4 regions of the Staphylococcus debuckii genome follow, and region 3 is predicted to be linked to each of the others. Evidence: riboswitches for the same ligand, from Rfam matches in the RefSeq annotation. Region 3 holds a riboswitch; each other region holds the start of a gene.
The links. A riboswitch is a leader RNA that binds a small molecule or an ion and turns the genes downstream of it on or off. The one in region 3 is predicted to bind S-adenosylmethionine.
Positions count from the first base shown of each region.

Region 1: it holds a riboswitch for S-adenosylmethionine, as region 3 does, so the genes downstream of both, CNQ82_RS02550 (methionine ABC transporter ATP-binding protein) here and CNQ82_RS03990 (methionine ABC transporter ATP-binding protein) in region 3, are expected to answer to the same signal.
Region 2: it holds a riboswitch for S-adenosylmethionine, as region 3 does, so the genes downstream of both, CNQ82_RS12300 (MetQ/NlpA family ABC transporter substrate-binding protein) here and CNQ82_RS03990 (methionine ABC transporter ATP-binding protein) in region 3, are expected to answer to the same signal.
Region 4: it holds a riboswitch for S-adenosylmethionine, as region 3 does, so the genes downstream of both, CNQ82_RS06855 (O-acetylhomoserine aminocarboxypropyltransferase/cysteine synthase family protein) here and CNQ82_RS03990 (methionine ABC transporter ATP-binding protein) in region 3, are expected to answer to the same signal.

Region 1 is NZ_CP033460.1:572,198-576,828, reverse strand. It holds gene gmpC (dipeptide ABC transporter glycylmethionine-binding lipoprotein) at 1-836, opposite strand, end outside; gene CNQ82_RS02555 (methionine ABC transporter permease) at 861-1,520, opposite strand; gene CNQ82_RS02550 (methionine ABC transporter ATP-binding protein) at 1,522-2,538, opposite strand; SAM riboswitch class I at 2,655-2,768, opposite strand; gene CNQ82_RS02545 (YSIRK-type signal peptide-containing protein) at 3,014-4,631, opposite strand, start outside.
Region 2 is NZ_CP033460.1:2,532,760-2,537,390, forward strand. It holds gene CNQ82_RS12290 (hypothetical protein) at 1-242, opposite strand, end outside; gene CNQ82_RS12295 (lactate/malate family dehydrogenase) at 540-1,484, opposite strand; gene CNQ82_RS12300 (MetQ/NlpA family ABC transporter substrate-binding protein) at 1,506-2,324, opposite strand; SAM riboswitch class I at 2,426-2,529, opposite strand; gene CNQ82_RS12305 (TetR/AcrR family transcriptional regulator) at 2,685-3,296, opposite strand; gene CNQ82_RS12310 (YhgE/Pip domain-containing protein) at 3,501-4,142, shown strand; gene CNQ82_RS12315 (hypothetical protein) at 4,160-4,631, shown strand, end outside.
Region 3 is NZ_CP033460.1:883,969-888,599, forward strand. It holds gene CNQ82_RS03965 (thioredoxin family protein) at 1-120, opposite strand, end outside; gene CNQ82_RS03970 (arsenate reductase family protein) at 263-619, shown strand; gene gcvH (glycine cleavage system protein GcvH) at 778-1,158, shown strand; gene CNQ82_RS03980 (toprim domain-containing protein) at 1,442-1,804, shown strand; gene CNQ82_RS03985 (thioredoxin family protein) at 1,801-2,100, shown strand; SAM riboswitch class I at 2,156-2,260, shown strand; gene CNQ82_RS03990 (methionine ABC transporter ATP-binding protein) at 2,359-3,384, shown strand; gene CNQ82_RS03995 (methionine ABC transporter permease) at 3,377-4,072, shown strand; gene CNQ82_RS04000 (MetQ/NlpA family ABC transporter substrate-binding protein) at 4,101-4,631, shown strand, end outside.
Region 4 is NZ_CP033460.1:1,465,643-1,470,273, forward strand. It holds gene mprF (bifunctional lysylphosphatidylglycerol flippase/synthetase MprF) at 1-2,014, shown strand, start outside; SAM riboswitch class I at 2,189-2,286, shown strand; gene CNQ82_RS06855 (O-acetylhomoserine aminocarboxypropyltransferase/cysteine synthase family protein) at 2,348-3,628, shown strand; gene CNQ82_RS06860 (homoserine O-acetyltransferase/O-succinyltransferase family protein) at 3,630-4,523, shown strand; gene msrA (peptide-methionine (S)-S-oxide reductase MsrA) at 4,570-4,631, opposite strand, start outside.

The DNA.
Region 1 (4,631 bases), 310 kb from region 3:
CTATCTGTAATATCTTTGATTTCTTTTTGAGATAGATCCACGATTTTTTCTCCATCTTTAGTATCTTCTTTTAAAGCTTTACGTGCTTCTTTAGAATGATACAATTCAGCAACTTTCTTGTATGTTTTATTATCTTTATCTTTGTCATTTACAGCGATAATATTGATATAAGGTTTAGATGTATTAGTGTTATCTTTTTCTAAGAAAATTGGATCTTTCTTAGGATCTAAACCTGATTTAGAAGCTACACCATTATTAATAACTGCAATATCTACATCGTCTAAAGAACGTGCTGTTTGTTGCGCATCCACTGCTTTGATATCTAAATCTTTCTTGTTTTCTACAATATCTTTCTTGCTTCCTTTTAAGCCGAAGTCTTTAGAAAGTTTGATATAACCTGCATTTTCTAAAAGTTTCAATGCACGTGCTTGGTTTGATACATCGTTAGGAATAACGACTTTTGCCCCTTTTTTCAAATCTTTAACGTCTTTAATCTTCTTAGAATAAATACCTAATGGAGCGAAGACTGTTGTACGGATTGGTGTGATATGAGTCCCTTTGTTTGCTTTCTCATATTCATGCAAGAATGCGAAATGTTGGAATGCGTTCATGTCGATATCCCCATCGTTTAGCGCCTTGTTCGGTACGTTGTAATCAGAGAATTTCTTGATTTCAACGTTGATTCCATCTTTCTTCGCCAGTTCTTTCACTTTATCCCATACCTTTGTATCATCTGATGCGACCCCTACTGTGACGGTCTTATCATCTTTCTTATTGCCGCCGCAAGCCGCAAGTACTACGACTAATGCCATTAATAATACTAATAACTTTTTCATATCCTAAAAAACCCCTTTGTGTGATTAATTTCTGCGAATCTTCTTAGCCAAAACATTCCCGAGAGATTGAATCAGCTGAACCATAATGACTAAAATAACTACTGTAATAACAATGACGATAGTATCAAAACGTTGGTAACCATAAGCTAAGGCCAAGTCACCAATACCGCCGCCACCTACTGCACCGGCCATAGCTGTTGAACCAATCAAACCGATGATTGCAGTAGTAATCGCTAAGATTAATGATCCTAAAGCTTCTGGCATTAAGAAGTAGCGAATAATTTGGAACGGTGAGGCGCCCATTGCATTCGCTGCTTCGATAACCCCTGCGTCTACTTCCAATAATGAATTTTCAACGAGACGCGCAATGTAAGGTGCTACGTATACCGTTAAAGGTACAATCGCCGCTGCTGTACCGATGGATGTCCCTACGATTAATTTAGTAAACGGTACAATCGCAATTAACAAAATAATGAATGGAATCGAACGAAAAATGTTAATAATCGGATTTAAGATATGATAGATTGCTACATTTTCCCAAATACCATTTTTCTTCGTCACTACTAGTAAGATGCCTAAAGGAATCCCAATTAATGCACCAATCACTAGTGAAATTGAAACCATCAATAACGTTTGATAGAGTGCTTCCCATAATTGCGACGAGTCTAAAGATGAACCAAGCATATTATCCAACCTCCTCATATTCGATGTGATGTTGTTTCAAGTAATCATATGCGCGTTGTTTCTCTTCGTCAGTGCCTTTAATACGTAATGTCAAATAACCGACTGAAGTATCTTGAATATCCGACATCGAAGCATAAATGACGTTCACTCCTAAATTAAAGTCTTTAATCAATGTTTGGATCACAGATAAGCCTAATTGAGCACCTTCCATATAAACTTTCACATCTTGATAATTGGCATCTGTCGGTAATTGATGAATCATCTTCTCACTGATGTCTGTGCTGATAACTGTAGAAACGAAGTTCTTCGCCGTTTCGGTTTTCGGGTGACTGAAGACATCTAAGACAGTGCCTTTTTCAATGACGCGCCCTTGTTCCATAACGGCAACTTTATCGCAAATCTTTTGAATGACACTCATCTCGTGAGTAATCAATAAAATCGTTACTTCAAATGTTTCATTCACTCGCTTTAAGAGTCGCAAGATAGAGTCCGTAGTAGCTGGATCGAGTGCACTTGTAGCTTCATCACACAATAAAATTTGAGGATCTGTGACAAGTGCTCTGGCGATGGCTACTCTTTGTTTTTGACCACCAGAAAGTTCATTCGGATATTGTGAGCCTTTATCTCCAAGTCCGACGAACTCTAACATTTCATCTACTTTCTCTTTTATGTATTTTTTACTCTTGCCTTCCAAAATCAGCGGCATTGCCACATTATTAAATACCGTTTTAGAATTCAGCAAGTTGAAATGCTGGAATATCATACCAATATTCTTCTTAACTTTACGCAATTCTTTCTTGCTGTATTGATTTATTTGATGTCCATCGACAACGACTTCACCAGATGTTACATTCTCAAGCTTATTTACCAAACGGATTAAAGTACTCTTACCTGCACCGCTGTAGCCAATAACACCATAGATTTCTTGTCGTTCAACAGTAAAGCTGACATCCTTTAAAGCTTGAATTTCTGTTGAGCGCTTATGGAATGTTTTACTCACATCCTTGAACTCAATCATAGGTTAGTCCCCCTCTGATAGTTTGAAATGAATGAATTTTGCCTCTATTTTGACTTTTATTTTGAAAAATAAAAATTCCGGGGACAATGAAACAAGTCCTCGGAATAATTTGGCTCGTCTCATCTTTACAGCATTTGCTGTAGGAATTGGCACAGTAATCGAATAGTTACGATTTCGATCCTGCTGCCGAGGTTTCATAGGGCCTGTCCCTCCACCTCTCTGGATAAGAGTTATGTATTCAGTTCATTTATATTTCATATATTACATTACTGAGTGAAAAAGTCAACATTAATTTTTAGAAAATTGTTAATTTCAACTTAATTCTAAACACTAGAGCTAGTAAGCGTTTGCAACTTTTCAACTCAATAGTAAAGCTATTCAAAATCAGTTCATTTACTCGTTTTCTTTTTCTCTTTTCAAAATTAAAAAAGAACCAGGCACGGTGGCCTGGCTCTTAATTTGAAGAAAACTTTATTTATTTTTGATTTTTACGACGTTTCATGCCGAACATCATTGCAGTTCCTAAGCCAGCAAAGATAGTACCATAAAGCATTGGTGCTGTATCGTTAGCGCCTGTATTTGGTAATACTTTTGCTTTTGGTTGATTTTGTTCTGGTTTCGCTTTGCTTGGTTGAGTAGCTACTTTATTTGGTGTTGAAACTTTCGTAGTTGTTTTTACTTCTGGTTGATGATTTGGTTCTGGGTTTCCAACTTTATGACCACCGTCATGGTTTACAACAGGTGTGTGAGTGCCTGTTACTGGTGGAGTTGGTCGAGAATTACTTGGTGTTGTATTTTGATTTGGTACAAGCGGCGTGTTAGTTTGTCCACCATCGTTCGGTGATTTACCTGGATGATTTGGTCCACTTGGTGTCGGTGTCACTGGTTGATTCGGTACAACAGGTGTTGCTGGCACTAATGGAATCATTGGAATCGTAACTTTTGGTGTTTCAGGTTTATGACAAGGTACGATAATTTTAGTTTTATTTGCACATTGCAATACTACGTTACCTTTCACATCGTGGTTATATCCAATAATCACAACTGCATTACCATTTTCATCGCATGGAATTTCGATACGTTGACCATCGCTAAATACAATAATGTTTGTATTATATTGATCAATGTAATTATTCACGATATAAACAGGTGCTGTTGGTTGAGCATCTCTGCCATCACGTCCATCGCGTCCGTCTCTACCATCTCTACCGTCTCTACCATTAATACCGTCACGTCCGTCTTTACCTTTCATGACTGTAATTGTATTGCCATCGCTAAATTCTACGACAGTATTACCATCTTTATCTTGATGTGAATCTTTAACAGTAACAGATACGCCGTCTTTGCCTTTTGGAATAGTGATTTCTCTGCCATCGCTGAATGTCACAATTGTATTGCCGTTCGGGTCTACAGATTGGCCAGTGATTGTGATAGACTTGCCATCTTTGCCGTCTTTTCCATCTTTACCTTTCAAGACAGTGATTGTATTTCCATCAGTAAATTCTACAACTGTGTTGCCGTCTGCATCTTGGTGTGAGTCTTTAACAGAAACAGATCTGCCATCTTGACCTTTAGATACAGTAATTGAGTTGCCATCACTGAATGTCACAACAGTATTGCCGTTCGGATCTACAGATTGACCAGTAATTGTGATAGATTTGCCATCTTTGCCGTCCTGACCGTTCAAGCCGTCTTTTCCGTCTTTACCTTTTAACACAGTGATTGTGTTACCGTCAGAGAATTCTACAACTGTGTTGCCGTCTGCATCTTGGTGTGAATCTTTCACAGTGACAGATGTGCCGTCTTGGCCTTTTGGTACAGTGATTGAGTTGCCATCACTGAATGTTACTTTCGTATTACCATCCGGATCAATAGTTTGGCCAGTTACTGTAATTGATTTGCCGTCTTGACCATCACGACCACCCTTACCGTTTAAGCCTTGTTCACCTTTATCGCCTTTAGCAATTGTAACTGAAGTACCATCGCTGAATTCTACAACTGTGTTACCGTCTGGGTCTTTAGTTGTTGAAACGATAGAAATTGATTTGCCGTCTTGACCTTTAGGTACAACAATTTCGTGTCCATCGCTGAAG
Region 2 (4,631 bases), 1.0 Mb from region 3:
TCTACATGTTGCTTACTTTCTGATTGTGCCTGATGACTAATGTCATTTCCAGCAACCGCGCTATAAGATGGAGGCGGTCCACTTTCTTTCGTTTCATTTGAAGAAACTTGCTTGCCTTGCATAAAAGTAGTCACACCGTTTTGGAATTTAGCAAGCTCTGTTTCATTCGATACTAAGACAAGTAGAAAAACCAGACAGCAAGTCAGAATGCCAGCATAAATCCATAATAATACTGTTCTCATTCTACTTCCCTCGTCGTTCTGTTATCGTGTTTACAATATTAACACACAAATAAGGCTAAATCTTTATGTAGCATGCTATTTAAACCAAATGTAATATACGTAATAAATGTAACACAATCGATATTTTTTAAAGGTGACAACTCTATTTAATGTAAGAGTTTTCAATTCAATAAACACCATGATTTCATCCATATAAAAACGTGCAGGAAACCTTTTTTCATTTCGTTTCATCTGCACGTCTTTACTTGCTTTTAATTCAATTATGTTACAAATCTAATACATTTAATTTAAGCGTCATTATTCTAACGCATTCTGCGCTTGCTCAATAGCTTGTTGAATAAAATGATGCGCAGCTGTTAGTTGTTGAAGTTCCGCTTCTGCCAATTGAATTGGTAAGCGTTTTGCAATTCCTTCTCTAGAGATTAAGGATAATAAGCTGAGTGCTCCTTCTTTAAAACCATATTCTCCATGTACTTCTGCACTGACTGGTTCAATGCTTTGTTCATTGAGCAAAATAGCATGTGCGAGTTGTACAGCCGCTCTCGAAATAGCTGAATTCGTCCAGCCTTTTTTCTGGAAGACTTCGAATGATACTTCGTCAATACGTTTGGAGATTACATTCTTATCTATTGGTGTGCTGCCTGTTAAGCTTTCAAACTCTTCTAATTCAATGCCATGGATTCTCACTCTGCTCCAAATCGGTACACCATGCGAACCATGTTCACCTAATACAAATGCTTCTACATTTTTCGGGTCTACCTTATAATGGTCTGCAATTAACGCTCTGAATCTTGAAGATTCTAAGATTCTCCCTGTACCGATAACCTTTTCAGCAGGATAACTTGAAGCCTGTCCTAAGTAAGTCATCGCATCTACAGGATTTGAAATCACTATAACGACAGCTTCTTGTGTTACTTGGTTCAGCTGTTCAAATACTGAATGAATAATTGAACTATTCGCTCGTGTCAATAAGGTACGATCTGCCATATCTGGAGTAGAAGGCGCGCTTGCAGAAACAATCACTATCTCTGCATCCGCTAAATCTTGGTAACTGCCCTCATATATCTTGATATGATGCGTATGATTTAAACCTTGTAAATGATGATGATCTAAGGCTTCCCCGTGTGCTAAATCTTCATTTGTATCTATCAATACAATTTCTGAAAAAGCACCTAGATACTGTGCATCCGTTAATACTTGGCTGCCTACGCGTCCTGTTCCGATAATGCCTAACTTTGTCATATGATTACCACCTGTTGTCAGTTATTTTGCTTCATACGGTACAACGTCTTTACCGTATTTTTTCTCAATAAAGTTTTTCATATCTTTTGATTGTAAGACTTTAATTAACTCTTGGAATTTCTTATCGTTCTTATGCCCTTCTTTTACTGCAAGGATATTAGCGAATGGAGATGATTTATCTTCCATGACAATCGCATCTTTAGAAGGTTTCAAACCGTTATCCATCGCATAGTTGGAGTTCATAATTACAGCTGCCCCTTCTCCGCTTTTATATGTTTTTGGTAAAAATTCTGCGCCTTGTTGATTGTTGAATTTCAGGTGTTTTTTATTTTCAACAATGTCATCAAATTTAGCATCTTCTATTTTGACACCTTTTTTAAGTTTCACTAGACCTTCATTAACAAAGAATGATAAGAAACGGCCTTCTTCAGCCGGATTATTGGAAACATAAATTGTAGAGCCGTCCGGAATATCTTTAATATTTTTATACTTCTTACTATAGACACCCATCGGCGTTGTAAATACTTTTCCGACTTCTTCAATCTTATAACCGTGCGACTTTTTCTCCGCGTTTAAATAAGGGACATGTTGGAATAAGTTCGCATCTATATCTCCTTTATCCAACAATTTATTCGGTACTTTATAATCATTCACTACTTTAATTTCTAGGTCATAACCTTTTTTCTTCATTTCTTCTTTAGCATGTTCTAATACTTCTCCATGCGGTGCTGGGGATGCTGCTACGGTTATTTTCTTATTTTCAGCGCTTTTGCTTTGGCCGCACGCCGCAAGTGTAAAGATGACTGCTAACAATGCAAACAAACTTATGAATTTTTTCATGTCTATTGACACCTTCCTATGTATAAGTTCTTCAATAAAATCTACTCTTCCTTCACACAGAAAAAGACTTCCTCTGTAAAAGAGAAAGCCTTAAATACTTTCTCTCATCTTTATAAGCTTACGCTTAATGTGAATTAGCACCTTTTCATATAATGATGGTTGCCGGGCTTCGTCGGGCACTTCCCTCCGCCGCTCTGGATAAGAGTTTAATTGATTGAATTGTATTAAGGTTACCACTAACTTAAAATGCGGTCAATGAGATTTTAAAATTTTCTGATAAATAATGGTTGGCAGAATATCTATTCACAACTTTTGTGTCAACTGTTGCGAGCATAGATATACTGTCTCAATATTGAATTTTTACTTTAAGTTTCCAGAAGACACTTCATCTAATAACTGTCCTAAAGGTCCTTTGTACATTAATAAATATAAACTATTAATAAGCGCTTCTTTAGATATTCTGTCAGGATCAAGCACCCAAAATTTAATAGTGGAAATAATAGCGCCTGCTATAAAACAATGAAAATATCTATAGGGAATAGTATTGATGTTTTTTTCATTGTTCAATATAGTAGTTAAATTTTGTGCTATAGTTTCAGACAATTTATCTTCGATAGCACTCTTTCTTTTCATATTAAATAAAACTTCATATAACTCAATATTCTTAAGTATAATTTCAACTATATTTTGAGAGACACCATTAAATAAGTCATTCAAACTTTTTTCATTTCTTTCTCTAAATGTAGATAGTGCATTATAATTTATATGTTTTTTGATGTTTTGAATTTCATTGTCTTCTAATGCGGTTAATAAATGGTACTTATCTGTATAATACTTATAAAATGTCGCTCTATTGATATCTGCTTCGTCAGCTATCTGTTGAATAGTTATTTCCTCTATCGAATAAGTTTTAAGCAATTGAATAAATGCACTGCTGATTGATTTTGTGGTACGTCTGACTCTGCGATCCATTTGTTCGTCTCCTTTTTTCGTTTCTAATTAACATCTCTATGATTGTAGCAATATCAGAAAATTACTTTTCTTACATATTTCTCTAATTTGTTGCTTAACATTCACATTCGTCCTAATTGGTTATTGAGTATAGTTTTTACGAGTTTATAATAACACATAGAATGATAAGCAACATCGTGTTGCTTAAAATTAGGAGGAAACTTTATGAAGAAAAAATTACTATGGCTTATCCCTATTGCAGCAACACTTATCCTTATAATCTTAGCAACAGCCTTTTATCCTGCTTATAATCCGAAACCTAAAAATGTTCCTATCGCAGTATTAAATAAAGACAGTGGTTTTGAAGTTCAAGGTAAATCTATGAATATAGGAGAAAGTTTTATTGATAAACTAAAAGAAAGTAAAAATGAAACTATAGATTGGAAGCAAGTAGATAATACAAAAAAACTCAATAAAGGGTTAGAAGATAATAAATATGTTGGAGCTATTGTGTTCGATAAAGATTTTTCAAAAAATGCTCTAAGCAATGCGCAAAATAAGATTATGTTAGAAAAACAAAAAGAAATAAAAGAAAAGGTTAATTCAGGCGAGTTATCACCTGAACAAATTAAAATCATGCAATCAAAAGTAGGTAAAGGCGCACAAAAAGTACCAGAACCGAAAGAAGCACAAATAGGAATTATCATTAACCAAGGGAGCAATGCACAAGTATCGAATATCGCCCAACAAGCTTTAACTAAAATTTCAGACAAATTAAACAATCAAATCAGCAAACAAAATGTTGAGTTATTAGCTAAAAATAATATCGATCTCCCAAGCAATTCGATCACTTCGTTAATCCTGTAAAAGTGGATACTACTACTTTGAATAAAATTAAAGACAACCAAGCTAATGGCAATGCAGCTGCTGTTATGTTTTCACCTATTTGGCTAACGTCTCTTATTATAGCTATTTTATCTTTCTTTACATTTAAAAATAGAGAGAAATTAGCTCCAAGTAAAGACAAATTGTGGTTTGTATGCAAACTCATTTTATCCATTACTACCGCCGCTTTTGTCGGTTCATTCATCTACATTTATTATATGAGCGGTGTTTTAAATTTTGATTTTAATCAACCTGTAATTACAGCAACTTATATTGCAATTGCTATTTTAGGTTTTTCTGCTCTGATATTTGGATTTATGGTATGGACAGGTATAGCAATAGTCCCTGTATTTATACTCTTATTATTCTTTACGATACAATCTGTGATGTTGCCTAATGCAATGGTACCAGAATTTTATCAGCATCTTGTTCTTCCTTGGAACCCTTTCTATTACTATATTAAGACATTAA
Region 3 (4,631 bases):
GTCGATCCACATGTCCATAGCTTTGCAATCAGGACACCAACCTGCTTCGAATTTAACGATTACAGGTTGTTCGCTTTGAATCACTTTATCAAATTCTTCACGTGTTGTTATAGCTTCCATTACTAATTCTCTCCTTTAAAATTGCTTATACGCTTATTATAACTAATGATTTGCGAATCTAAAAAAATTTTAACCTATAAATTAAAGCGTTTTAATTGATAATTTGGTATATTATAAACAAAGTTAAAGGAGGTCAATGAATGTGATTAGATTTTATCAGTATCAAAATTGTACAACATGCAAGAAAGCAGCTAAATTTCTAGATGAATACGGTGTAAGTTACGAACCGATTGACATTGTAGAGCTTAATCCCAATAAAAGAGAGTTGCAAGACATGATTGATAAGACCGGTGTCGAAATTGACAAATTATTCAACAAGCGCGGAGGTAAATACCGCGAATTAGGCCTGAAAGACCGTTTAGATGATTTATCAGACGATGAAAAGCTAGATTTATTGGCTTCAGACGGTATGTTAGTGAAACGTCCATTAGCAATTTCAGGCGATAAAATAACGCTTGGATTCAATGAAAAAGAATACAAAGAAAAATGGGTAAACTAACTTAACTGTGACCCGTATTTGCATTCCTTTTAAGAACTCGATTAATTAAATTAACCAAAAAAATTTAAAACATAAAAGATGTCTATAAATAGTTGAATGAAAAGGTTTCATATGGCATCATTAAAGAGTATTCATTTATATTATAGGAGGGGATTCGTGTGGCAGTGCCAGAGGAATTGAAATATTCAAAAGAACATGAATGGGTTAAAGTTGAAGGCGATACAGTAACAATCGGTATTACTGAATACGCACAAGGTGAACTTGGCGATATCGTATTCGTTGAGTTACCAGAAACAGAAGATGATATTGAAGAGGGCGAATCTTTCGGTAGCGTAGAATCAGTTAAAACTGTATCTGAATTATATGCACCTGTTTCAGGCTCTGTAGTTGAAATTAATGAAGAATTAGAAGACAGCCCTGAATTCGTTAATGAATCACCATATGAAAAAGCATGGATGGTGAAAGTGAAATTAAATGATGAAAGTCAATTAGATGACTTATTATCAGCAGATCAATATAAAGAAATGATTGGTGAATAATTTATATTGAAAAAGCAACTCCAGGATACTTTGTATTTTGGGGTTATTTTTTTCGTGGAAATGGATATAACTAACTATATTAGTAAAGTGCAGTTACTTAACAGTTGAGTACATAATGCATTTGTTTCAAAACAATTTTCATGCAAAGCGATAAGTTTCTGCGTTACTATAGAATTATAAGTTTGATTAGCAAAATTTAATATTATTACGTATTTCTTAACTTAAGCACCACGTTTGCAAGTATTATGCAATGATATCACGAGAGTATTGGAGTGTAGTGAATATGGCATTGTTAGATAAAGTAATCGTTGTTGAAGGTAAGACAGATAAAAAGCGTGTTCAAGAGGTGATGAACGAACCAGTCCAAATCATTTGTACACACGGCACAATGGGGATTGATAAATTAGACGATATGATTGAATCCCTATATGAACGCCCAGTCTATATCCTCGTGGATGCAGATAAAGAAGGACAACGCATCCGCCAATGGTTTAAACATTATCTTTCAGAAAGCGAGCATATCTTTGTGGACAAAACCTATTGTGAAGTAGCTCGCTGTCCTAGACCTTACCTTGCTAGAGTGCTTAGAAAATATGGATTTAACGTAAAAGATGAAGCTCCTGTGAAAGGATTAGTTTATAGATGAGTACAAGCAAGACAACTAGAACAGATATTACCCAAAATTTTGATAAAGACAAACATCTGATATTTGGTTATACACCAATGTGCGGAACGTGCAAAATTTCCGAAAGAATGCTGGATATTGCAAATGATATATTGCAACTGCCAGTAGTCAAAGCGGACTTGAACTTTCATGCGGATTTCAGCGAGCAATATAAAATACAATCTGTTCCGGTAGTAATGTTGATGTCTAAAGATCAAGAAATAAAGCGAATTTACGCATTTCAATCTGTTCCATATTTATTAGAAAATTTAAAATAGTTATTGACTATCACAGAGTGAAGTGGTAGGATAAATATCAATTAAATAGTGTTATCTCTTATCAAGAGAGGTGGAGGGATGTGCCCTGCGAAACCCGGCAACCGTCTTATTAGAAATGGTGCCAATTCACAAAAAGTTGAACTGCTTTTGAAGATGAGAGAAAGAAATTTTAAATTGCTTTCTCTTTATCGCTTGAAGCGACGATAAGAGAAAGCATTTTTTAATGTGGTAATGTAAGCAAGGAAAGGGGAGTATAGGGTGATTCAACTCAAACAAATCGTCAAACGGTATAAGACGAAACATCAAGATGTACTAGCTGTCGATCATGTCGATTTAGATGTAGCAGAAGGTACGATTTACGGCGTTATCGGGTTTTCAGGCGCTGGTAAAAGTACGCTTGTCAGAATCTTAAATTATTTAGAAGAACCAACTTCAGGTGAAGTGATTATAGACGGAGAAGAATTGGGTAAGCTTTCTAAATCGCAGTTAAGAAAGAAACGTCAAAAAGTCAGCATGATTTTCCAGCATTTCAACCTATTATGGTCCAGAACAGTGTTGGATAACATTACGTTTCCATTGGAAATTGCAGGTGTTAAGCGCAACAAAGCTGTAGCCAGAGCCAAAGAATTAATTAATTTGGTAGGTTTAAGCGGACGTGAAAAGGCCTATCCTTCTGAATTATCTGGAGGTCAAAAACAAAGAGTCGGTATTGCGCGTGCATTAGCGAATGATCCAAAAGTCTTGTTATGTGATGAAGCAACAAGTGCATTAGACCCGCAAACAACGGATGAAATTTTAGAACTACTTTTAAAAATTAGAAAAGAAGAAGATTTAACGATTGTTATCATTACGCATGAGATGAACGTTATCCGTCAAATCTGTGATGAAGTTGCAGTGATGGAAAATGGACGTGTAATTGAGCGCGGTAATGTGAAAGAAGTATTTGAGAATCCGCAACATCAAGTCACTAAACGTTTTGTGAAAGAAGGTTTAAATGACGAATTCGACGAATCTATTGAAGAATTAATTCCGGCAGCGGAAGATGGTTATATCCTCAGATTTAACTTTGCGGGAGAAGAAACAACTGAACCTCTCGTATCCTATATCACGCAGCAATATGATTTAAATGTCAACATCTTAGAAGCAAATATTCGTCATTCTAAAAATGGACCGGTTGGTTTCTTGATTGTACATATTGCAGGATTGAAAACTGAATATTTTGATGAGTTCAAAAACGAATTGGAAAAACGCAGTGTGAACGTGGAGGTGGTACGTCATGGATAAATCATTCAGCGATATACTTCAAGAAATGATTACAATGCCGAACGTTCAATGGGATCAAGTATGGCAAGCTTCAATTGAAACGCTTTATATGACGGCAATTTCTACGGTATTTGCATTTATCATCGGTTTAATTTTAGGGGTTCTCTTATTTTTAACTGCTAAAAGCAAATCACCTGTAGCTAAAGTGTTCTACCAAATTGTTTCGTTTATTGTTAACTTGTTCAGAGCGATTCCTTTCATCATTTTAATCTTATTATTAATTCCATTTACAAGTTTGATTTTAGGAACTATCAGCGGACCAACAGGTGCATTGCCGGCATTAGTAATCGGTGCAGCACCATTCTATGCACGATTAGTAGAAATTGCGTTCAAAGAGATTAATAAAGGTGTGATTGAAGCAGCACGTTCTATGGGAGCTGATACTTGGACAATTATCAGAAAAGTGTTAATTCCAGAAGCACGTCCAGCTTTAATTTCAGGTATCACAGTAACAGCAATCGCTTTAGTAGGATCTACAGCAGTTGCTGGTGTAATCGGTGCCGGAGGTCTAGGTAACTTGGCCTACTTAACAGGATTTACTAGAAACCAAAATGATGTCATTTTAGTTTCAACTATCCTTATTTTAGTATTTGTGTTCATCATCCAATACGTGGGTGACTGGGCTACTAATAAAATAGACAAACGTTAATATTGATTTCAAAAAAGGGGTAAAGCAAATGAAAAAAATTATTAGTATTTTAGCAGTTTTAGTATTAACAGCAGCTTTAGCAGCTTGTGGCAACAAAGATAAATCAGACAGCGATTCGAAAACAATCACAGTAGGCGCATCTCCTGCACCGCATGCTGAAATTTTAGAAAAAGCTAAACCAATCTTGAAAAAAGAAGGTTATGACTTAAAAATCAAAACAATCAACGACTATACTACACCGAATAAATTGGTAGATAATGGCGAATTAGATGCTAACTTCTTCCAACATACACCTTACTTGAACACTGAAAAGAAAAGTAAAGGTTACAAACTTGTATCAGTAGGTAACGTACACTTAGAACCAATGGCTGTATATTCTAAAAAATATAAAAGCTTAAAAGATCTTCCAAAAGGCGCAACAGTTTATGTTTCCAACAACCCTGCTGAAGAAGGACGTTTCTTGAAATTCTTCGTAGATGACGGCTTAATCAAGTTGAAAAAAGGTGTTAAAATTCAAGATGCTAAATTCAGCGATATTGTAGAAAACAAAAAAGATATC
Region 4 (4,631 bases), 580 kb from region 3:
CGTGGCATTATTCTTACCGGCATTTATCATTTTTACCATCAAGAAGCCGGTTCAACAGAATCATCGGTTAACAGGTGTTTATCTTACGATGGTTTCAGCGGTTGAATGGATTGCTGCAAGTACAGTATTGTACTTTTCATTGCGTGTCGTTCATTTAGATGTGCCATATACTTCGGTAATCGGTATCTTTATTATCGCTGCCATAGCAGGTTTGATCAGTTTCATCCCTGGTGGCTTCGGAGCCTTTGATGTCGTGATTTTAGTAGGTTTGAAATACTTAGGCTTGCCAGAAGAAAAAATATTGCTAGGTCTCTTAATGTATCGTTTTGCTTATTACTTTATACCGCTGCTCATTTCAATGATATTATCTATCTTTGAATTCGGTACTTCTGCAAGACGTTATATTGAACAATCCAGATATTATACACCGGCAAAAGAAGTCACTAGTTTCTTATTTTCTTATCAAAAGGCTGTCGTTTCTAAGATTCCTTCGTTATCTTTAGGAATTTTAGTCGCTTTTACTAGCTTGATGTTCTTATTAAACAATGTATCGATTATTTATGATGGATTATACGATCCTAATCACATGTTTTATTATATTATTGTGACGATTCATACGAGTGCTTGTTTGATTTTAATGTTGAATGTACGAGGAATTTTTAAACAAAGCAGACGTGCCATTTTATTTGCTTTATTTGCGATTATTATCATTTTTGCGATTACCTTGTATATGAATACATCGGTATTGCTGATGTTTTGGCTAGTAGTTCTATTCGCATTGTTGGTTTATTCATTCAACAAAACAACGATTTTGAAACGACCACTTCGACTGCGTCATATTGTCGCTATGTTTTTTGTCAGTGCAGGTATGCTGATTTTAAATCATTATATTATTAAATTAGTGTTGAATGCGTTAGATGCATACAAGATGGAATTAGATAATTCGCTCCTACGTTATTATTTATGGTTGACGACACTCGTCATTTTCATCCTTGTGGCATTTATTGTCTGGTTATTTGAACAAGCATATTCTAAAGAGCGCCCGAAACCGGATTTCGAACGTTGTACAGAGATTATCCAGCAATACGGCGGCAACTATTTAAGCCACCTTATCTATAGTGGCGATAAAGAAGTATTTATGGATGAATCTGAAGAAGCATTTGTGATGTACCGCTACAAATCCAATGCTTTAGTTGTACTTGGAGATCCTATCGGTAACCCGGCACGTTTCCACCATTTATTAGAGACAATTTATGATTATGCAGTGAAGATGGGCTATGAAGTGATTTTCTATCAAGCGAGCGATCGTTATATGCCGTTGTATCATGATTTCGGTAATCAGTTCTTTAAATTAGGGGAAGAAGCGGTAATTGATTTAACGACCTTTACGACTTCAGGTAAGAAACGCAGAGGCTTCAGAGCAACATTGAATAAAATTGCTGATCAAGAGATCCAATTTGAAATTATAGAACCACCATTTTCACCGGAATTGATGAAACAATTGAAACAGGTCAGTGATGCATGGCTGGATGGAAAAAATGAAATGCATTTTTCAGTCGGCCAATTTACAGACAACTATGTCTCTAAAGCCCCGGTCGGTATCTTAAAAGAAAAAGACGGTAGAATTATTGCGTTCAGTACTTTAATGCCGACGCATTATAATGATTCATTCTCTGTAGACCTTATCCGTTGGCTCCCTGATGTTGATTTACCATTGATGGATGGTTTATACCTTCATATGTTGTTATGGGGCCAAGAACATGATTATAAAGCGTTCAACATGGGAATGGCGACATTATCTAATGTTGGACAGACGGAGTTCTCTTACTTGAATGAACGTATCGCAGGACGCATATTCGAAAACTTCAACAATTTATATCGCTTCCGCGGATTGAGACAATATAAAGAAAAGTTTAAACCTCACTGGGAACCAAGATACTTAGTATATTCTAGACATAGTTCCTTATGGCAGAATATGTTGAAAGTACTGCGTGTTATTCGTTCTAAACAATAGCATATGGAAAAGGAAACCTGATTGTCTGAAAGCTAGGCAATCGGGTTTTTATTTTTAAAGAGAGTACTGGGACAGTGTTTTTCAGCAAGCAAAGTCTAAATTAATTTCTGAAAAATGAGAATAGTCTGTTGACAAGGAGAAAGAATAGTTTTATACTCTGATTAAATTATATAAAACTTATCCAGAATGGTGGAGGGACTGGCCCGACGATACCAGGCAACCTATTTAAGTTAGGTGCTAATTCCAGCAGGTGAAGACCTGAAAGATAAGAAGTTTTGAGTCTATCTTTTCAGGTAGGCTTATTTTTTATGTTAAATAAGGGGGAAATAGAACATGACAAACGATTTTAAATTTGAAACATTGCAATTACACGCAGGACAGGAGGTAGATCCTACTTCGAATTCGAGAGCAGTACCCATTTATCAAACGACATCTTTCACATTCGATGATACACAACATGCGGCAGATTTATTCGGTTTAAACGCATTAGGCAATATTTATTCTCGCTTGACGAATCCGACCGTGGCTGTCTTTGAAACACGTGTTGCGGAATTGGAAGGCGGTGTTGCAGGGGTAGCAGTGGGTTCTGGTATGGCGGCTATTACGTATGCTGTACAAACAGTAGCTGAAGCAGGAGATCACATTGTAGCAAGCTCTACTTTATATGGTGGTACTTATACTTTATTCAGTCATACTTTGCCTAAGTATGGTATTGATGTTTCTATTGTCGACAGCAAGAACTTTGATGAAGTTAAAAATGCTATTAAAGATAATACTAAAGCGATTTATATTGAAACAATCGGCAATCCTGAAGGTAATGTAGAAGATGTAGAGAAATTAGCAGAAATTGCGCATGAAGCGGGAATTCCATTAATCGTGGATAACACTTTTGCTTCTCCATATTTATTCAGACCATTAGAACATGGCGCGAATATCGTGGTACATTCGGCGACTAAATTTATTGGCGGACATGGGACTTCTATGGGAGGCGTCGTAGTAGATGGCGGCAACTTCGATTGGAAACAAAATGACAAGTTCCCTGGTTTGACTGAACCTGATGCATCTTATCATGATTTAGTATTTGCGGATGCCTTTGGAGAAGCTGCTTTAGCGTTCAAAATCAGAACGACGTTATTACGTGACACAGGTGCTTGTCTGTCTCCTTTAAATGCTTTCTTACTCCTTCAAGGATTAGAAACATTATCTTTAAGAATGGAACGTCATGTTGAGAATGCTGAAAAGGTTGCTAAGTTCTTAGATAATCACGACAAAGTAGAATGGGTGAAATATGCGGGTCTTCCTTCTAGTGAGTACTATGATTTGAAAGAAAAATATCTTCCTAAAGGTGCATGTTCTATTTTCACTTTCGGTGTTAAAGGCGGTTATGAGGCAGGCATTAAATTTATCGAGTCGTTAGAATTATTCTCATTGCTTGCGAATGTAGGCGATGCTAAATCATTAGTGATTCATCCGGCTTCTACGACACATGCTCAATTAACTCCAGAAGAACAATTGACTGCGGGTATTACTCCTGAAACGATTCGTATTTCTGTAGGTCTTGAACATATTGATGATATCATTAATGACTTGGAAAAAGGATTAGACGCGATTTAACATGTTATTTACGAATAAAATTCCTATACTGCCTATACTACAAGAGGAGCACATCGAGTTTGCAAAACAAAGAATCAACGATGGTTTAAATCTCTTGATTGTTAATTTAATGCCGGTAAAAGAAGATGCAGAAAGACAACTGCTGCGATTGCTTGGACAAACGGATCATCCGATTAATATTGATTTTACCTATCCAGTGACTCATCAAAGCCGAACTTCTTCAAATGTGCATGCGGAGCAGTATTATCAGGAATTTGATGATATCAAGGATAAGGATTATGATGGTTTGATTATGACAGGAGCACCTGTTGAACATCTTGATTTTTCTGAAGTAGATTATATCGAGGAATTAAAGACTATCTATGAGTGGTCAGAAACTCATGTGAAACAACGTCTGTTTATTTGCTGGGGTGCACAATTTGCTTTGAATTATCGTTACGGTATTCACAAAAGAATGTTTCCTGAAAAATTAACAGGAATTTACCGCTATCATATTATGCAAGCACACCCTGTTTTATGCGAGATTCCTGAATATATCATTCCTCAATCTCGCGGTTCCTTTATGGATCCTTATGAGGTGATGGAGGAAGCGGATTTAGATGTGATTACTTATAGTCCGTATACTGGAGTAGATTTCATTTCCAATAAAGCACAGACCGATTTATATATCGGCGGTCATTTTGAATATGAACCAGAGACGTTGTTGAATGAGTATCAGAGAGATAGTGAGAAGAATGGGGAAGCGGCTGCTAAACCTAAGAATTATTTCCGAGGAGAATCGCTCACACCACTTCCTGCTTATTGGATTCCTTATGCTCAGCAACTCTTCCAAAACTGGGCAGATATGATGGAAAAGAATAGATGGCATCATAATGAAATTAATATTTTAGATTGATAATAGAATGTTTATAAATGCAAAAATGGCAAGAGGGCCTGTTCATTTAGTCCCTCTTACCATTTTTTTGCTGTTTGATTGCTTCGCGCTGTGCTTCCTCTTCAGCGA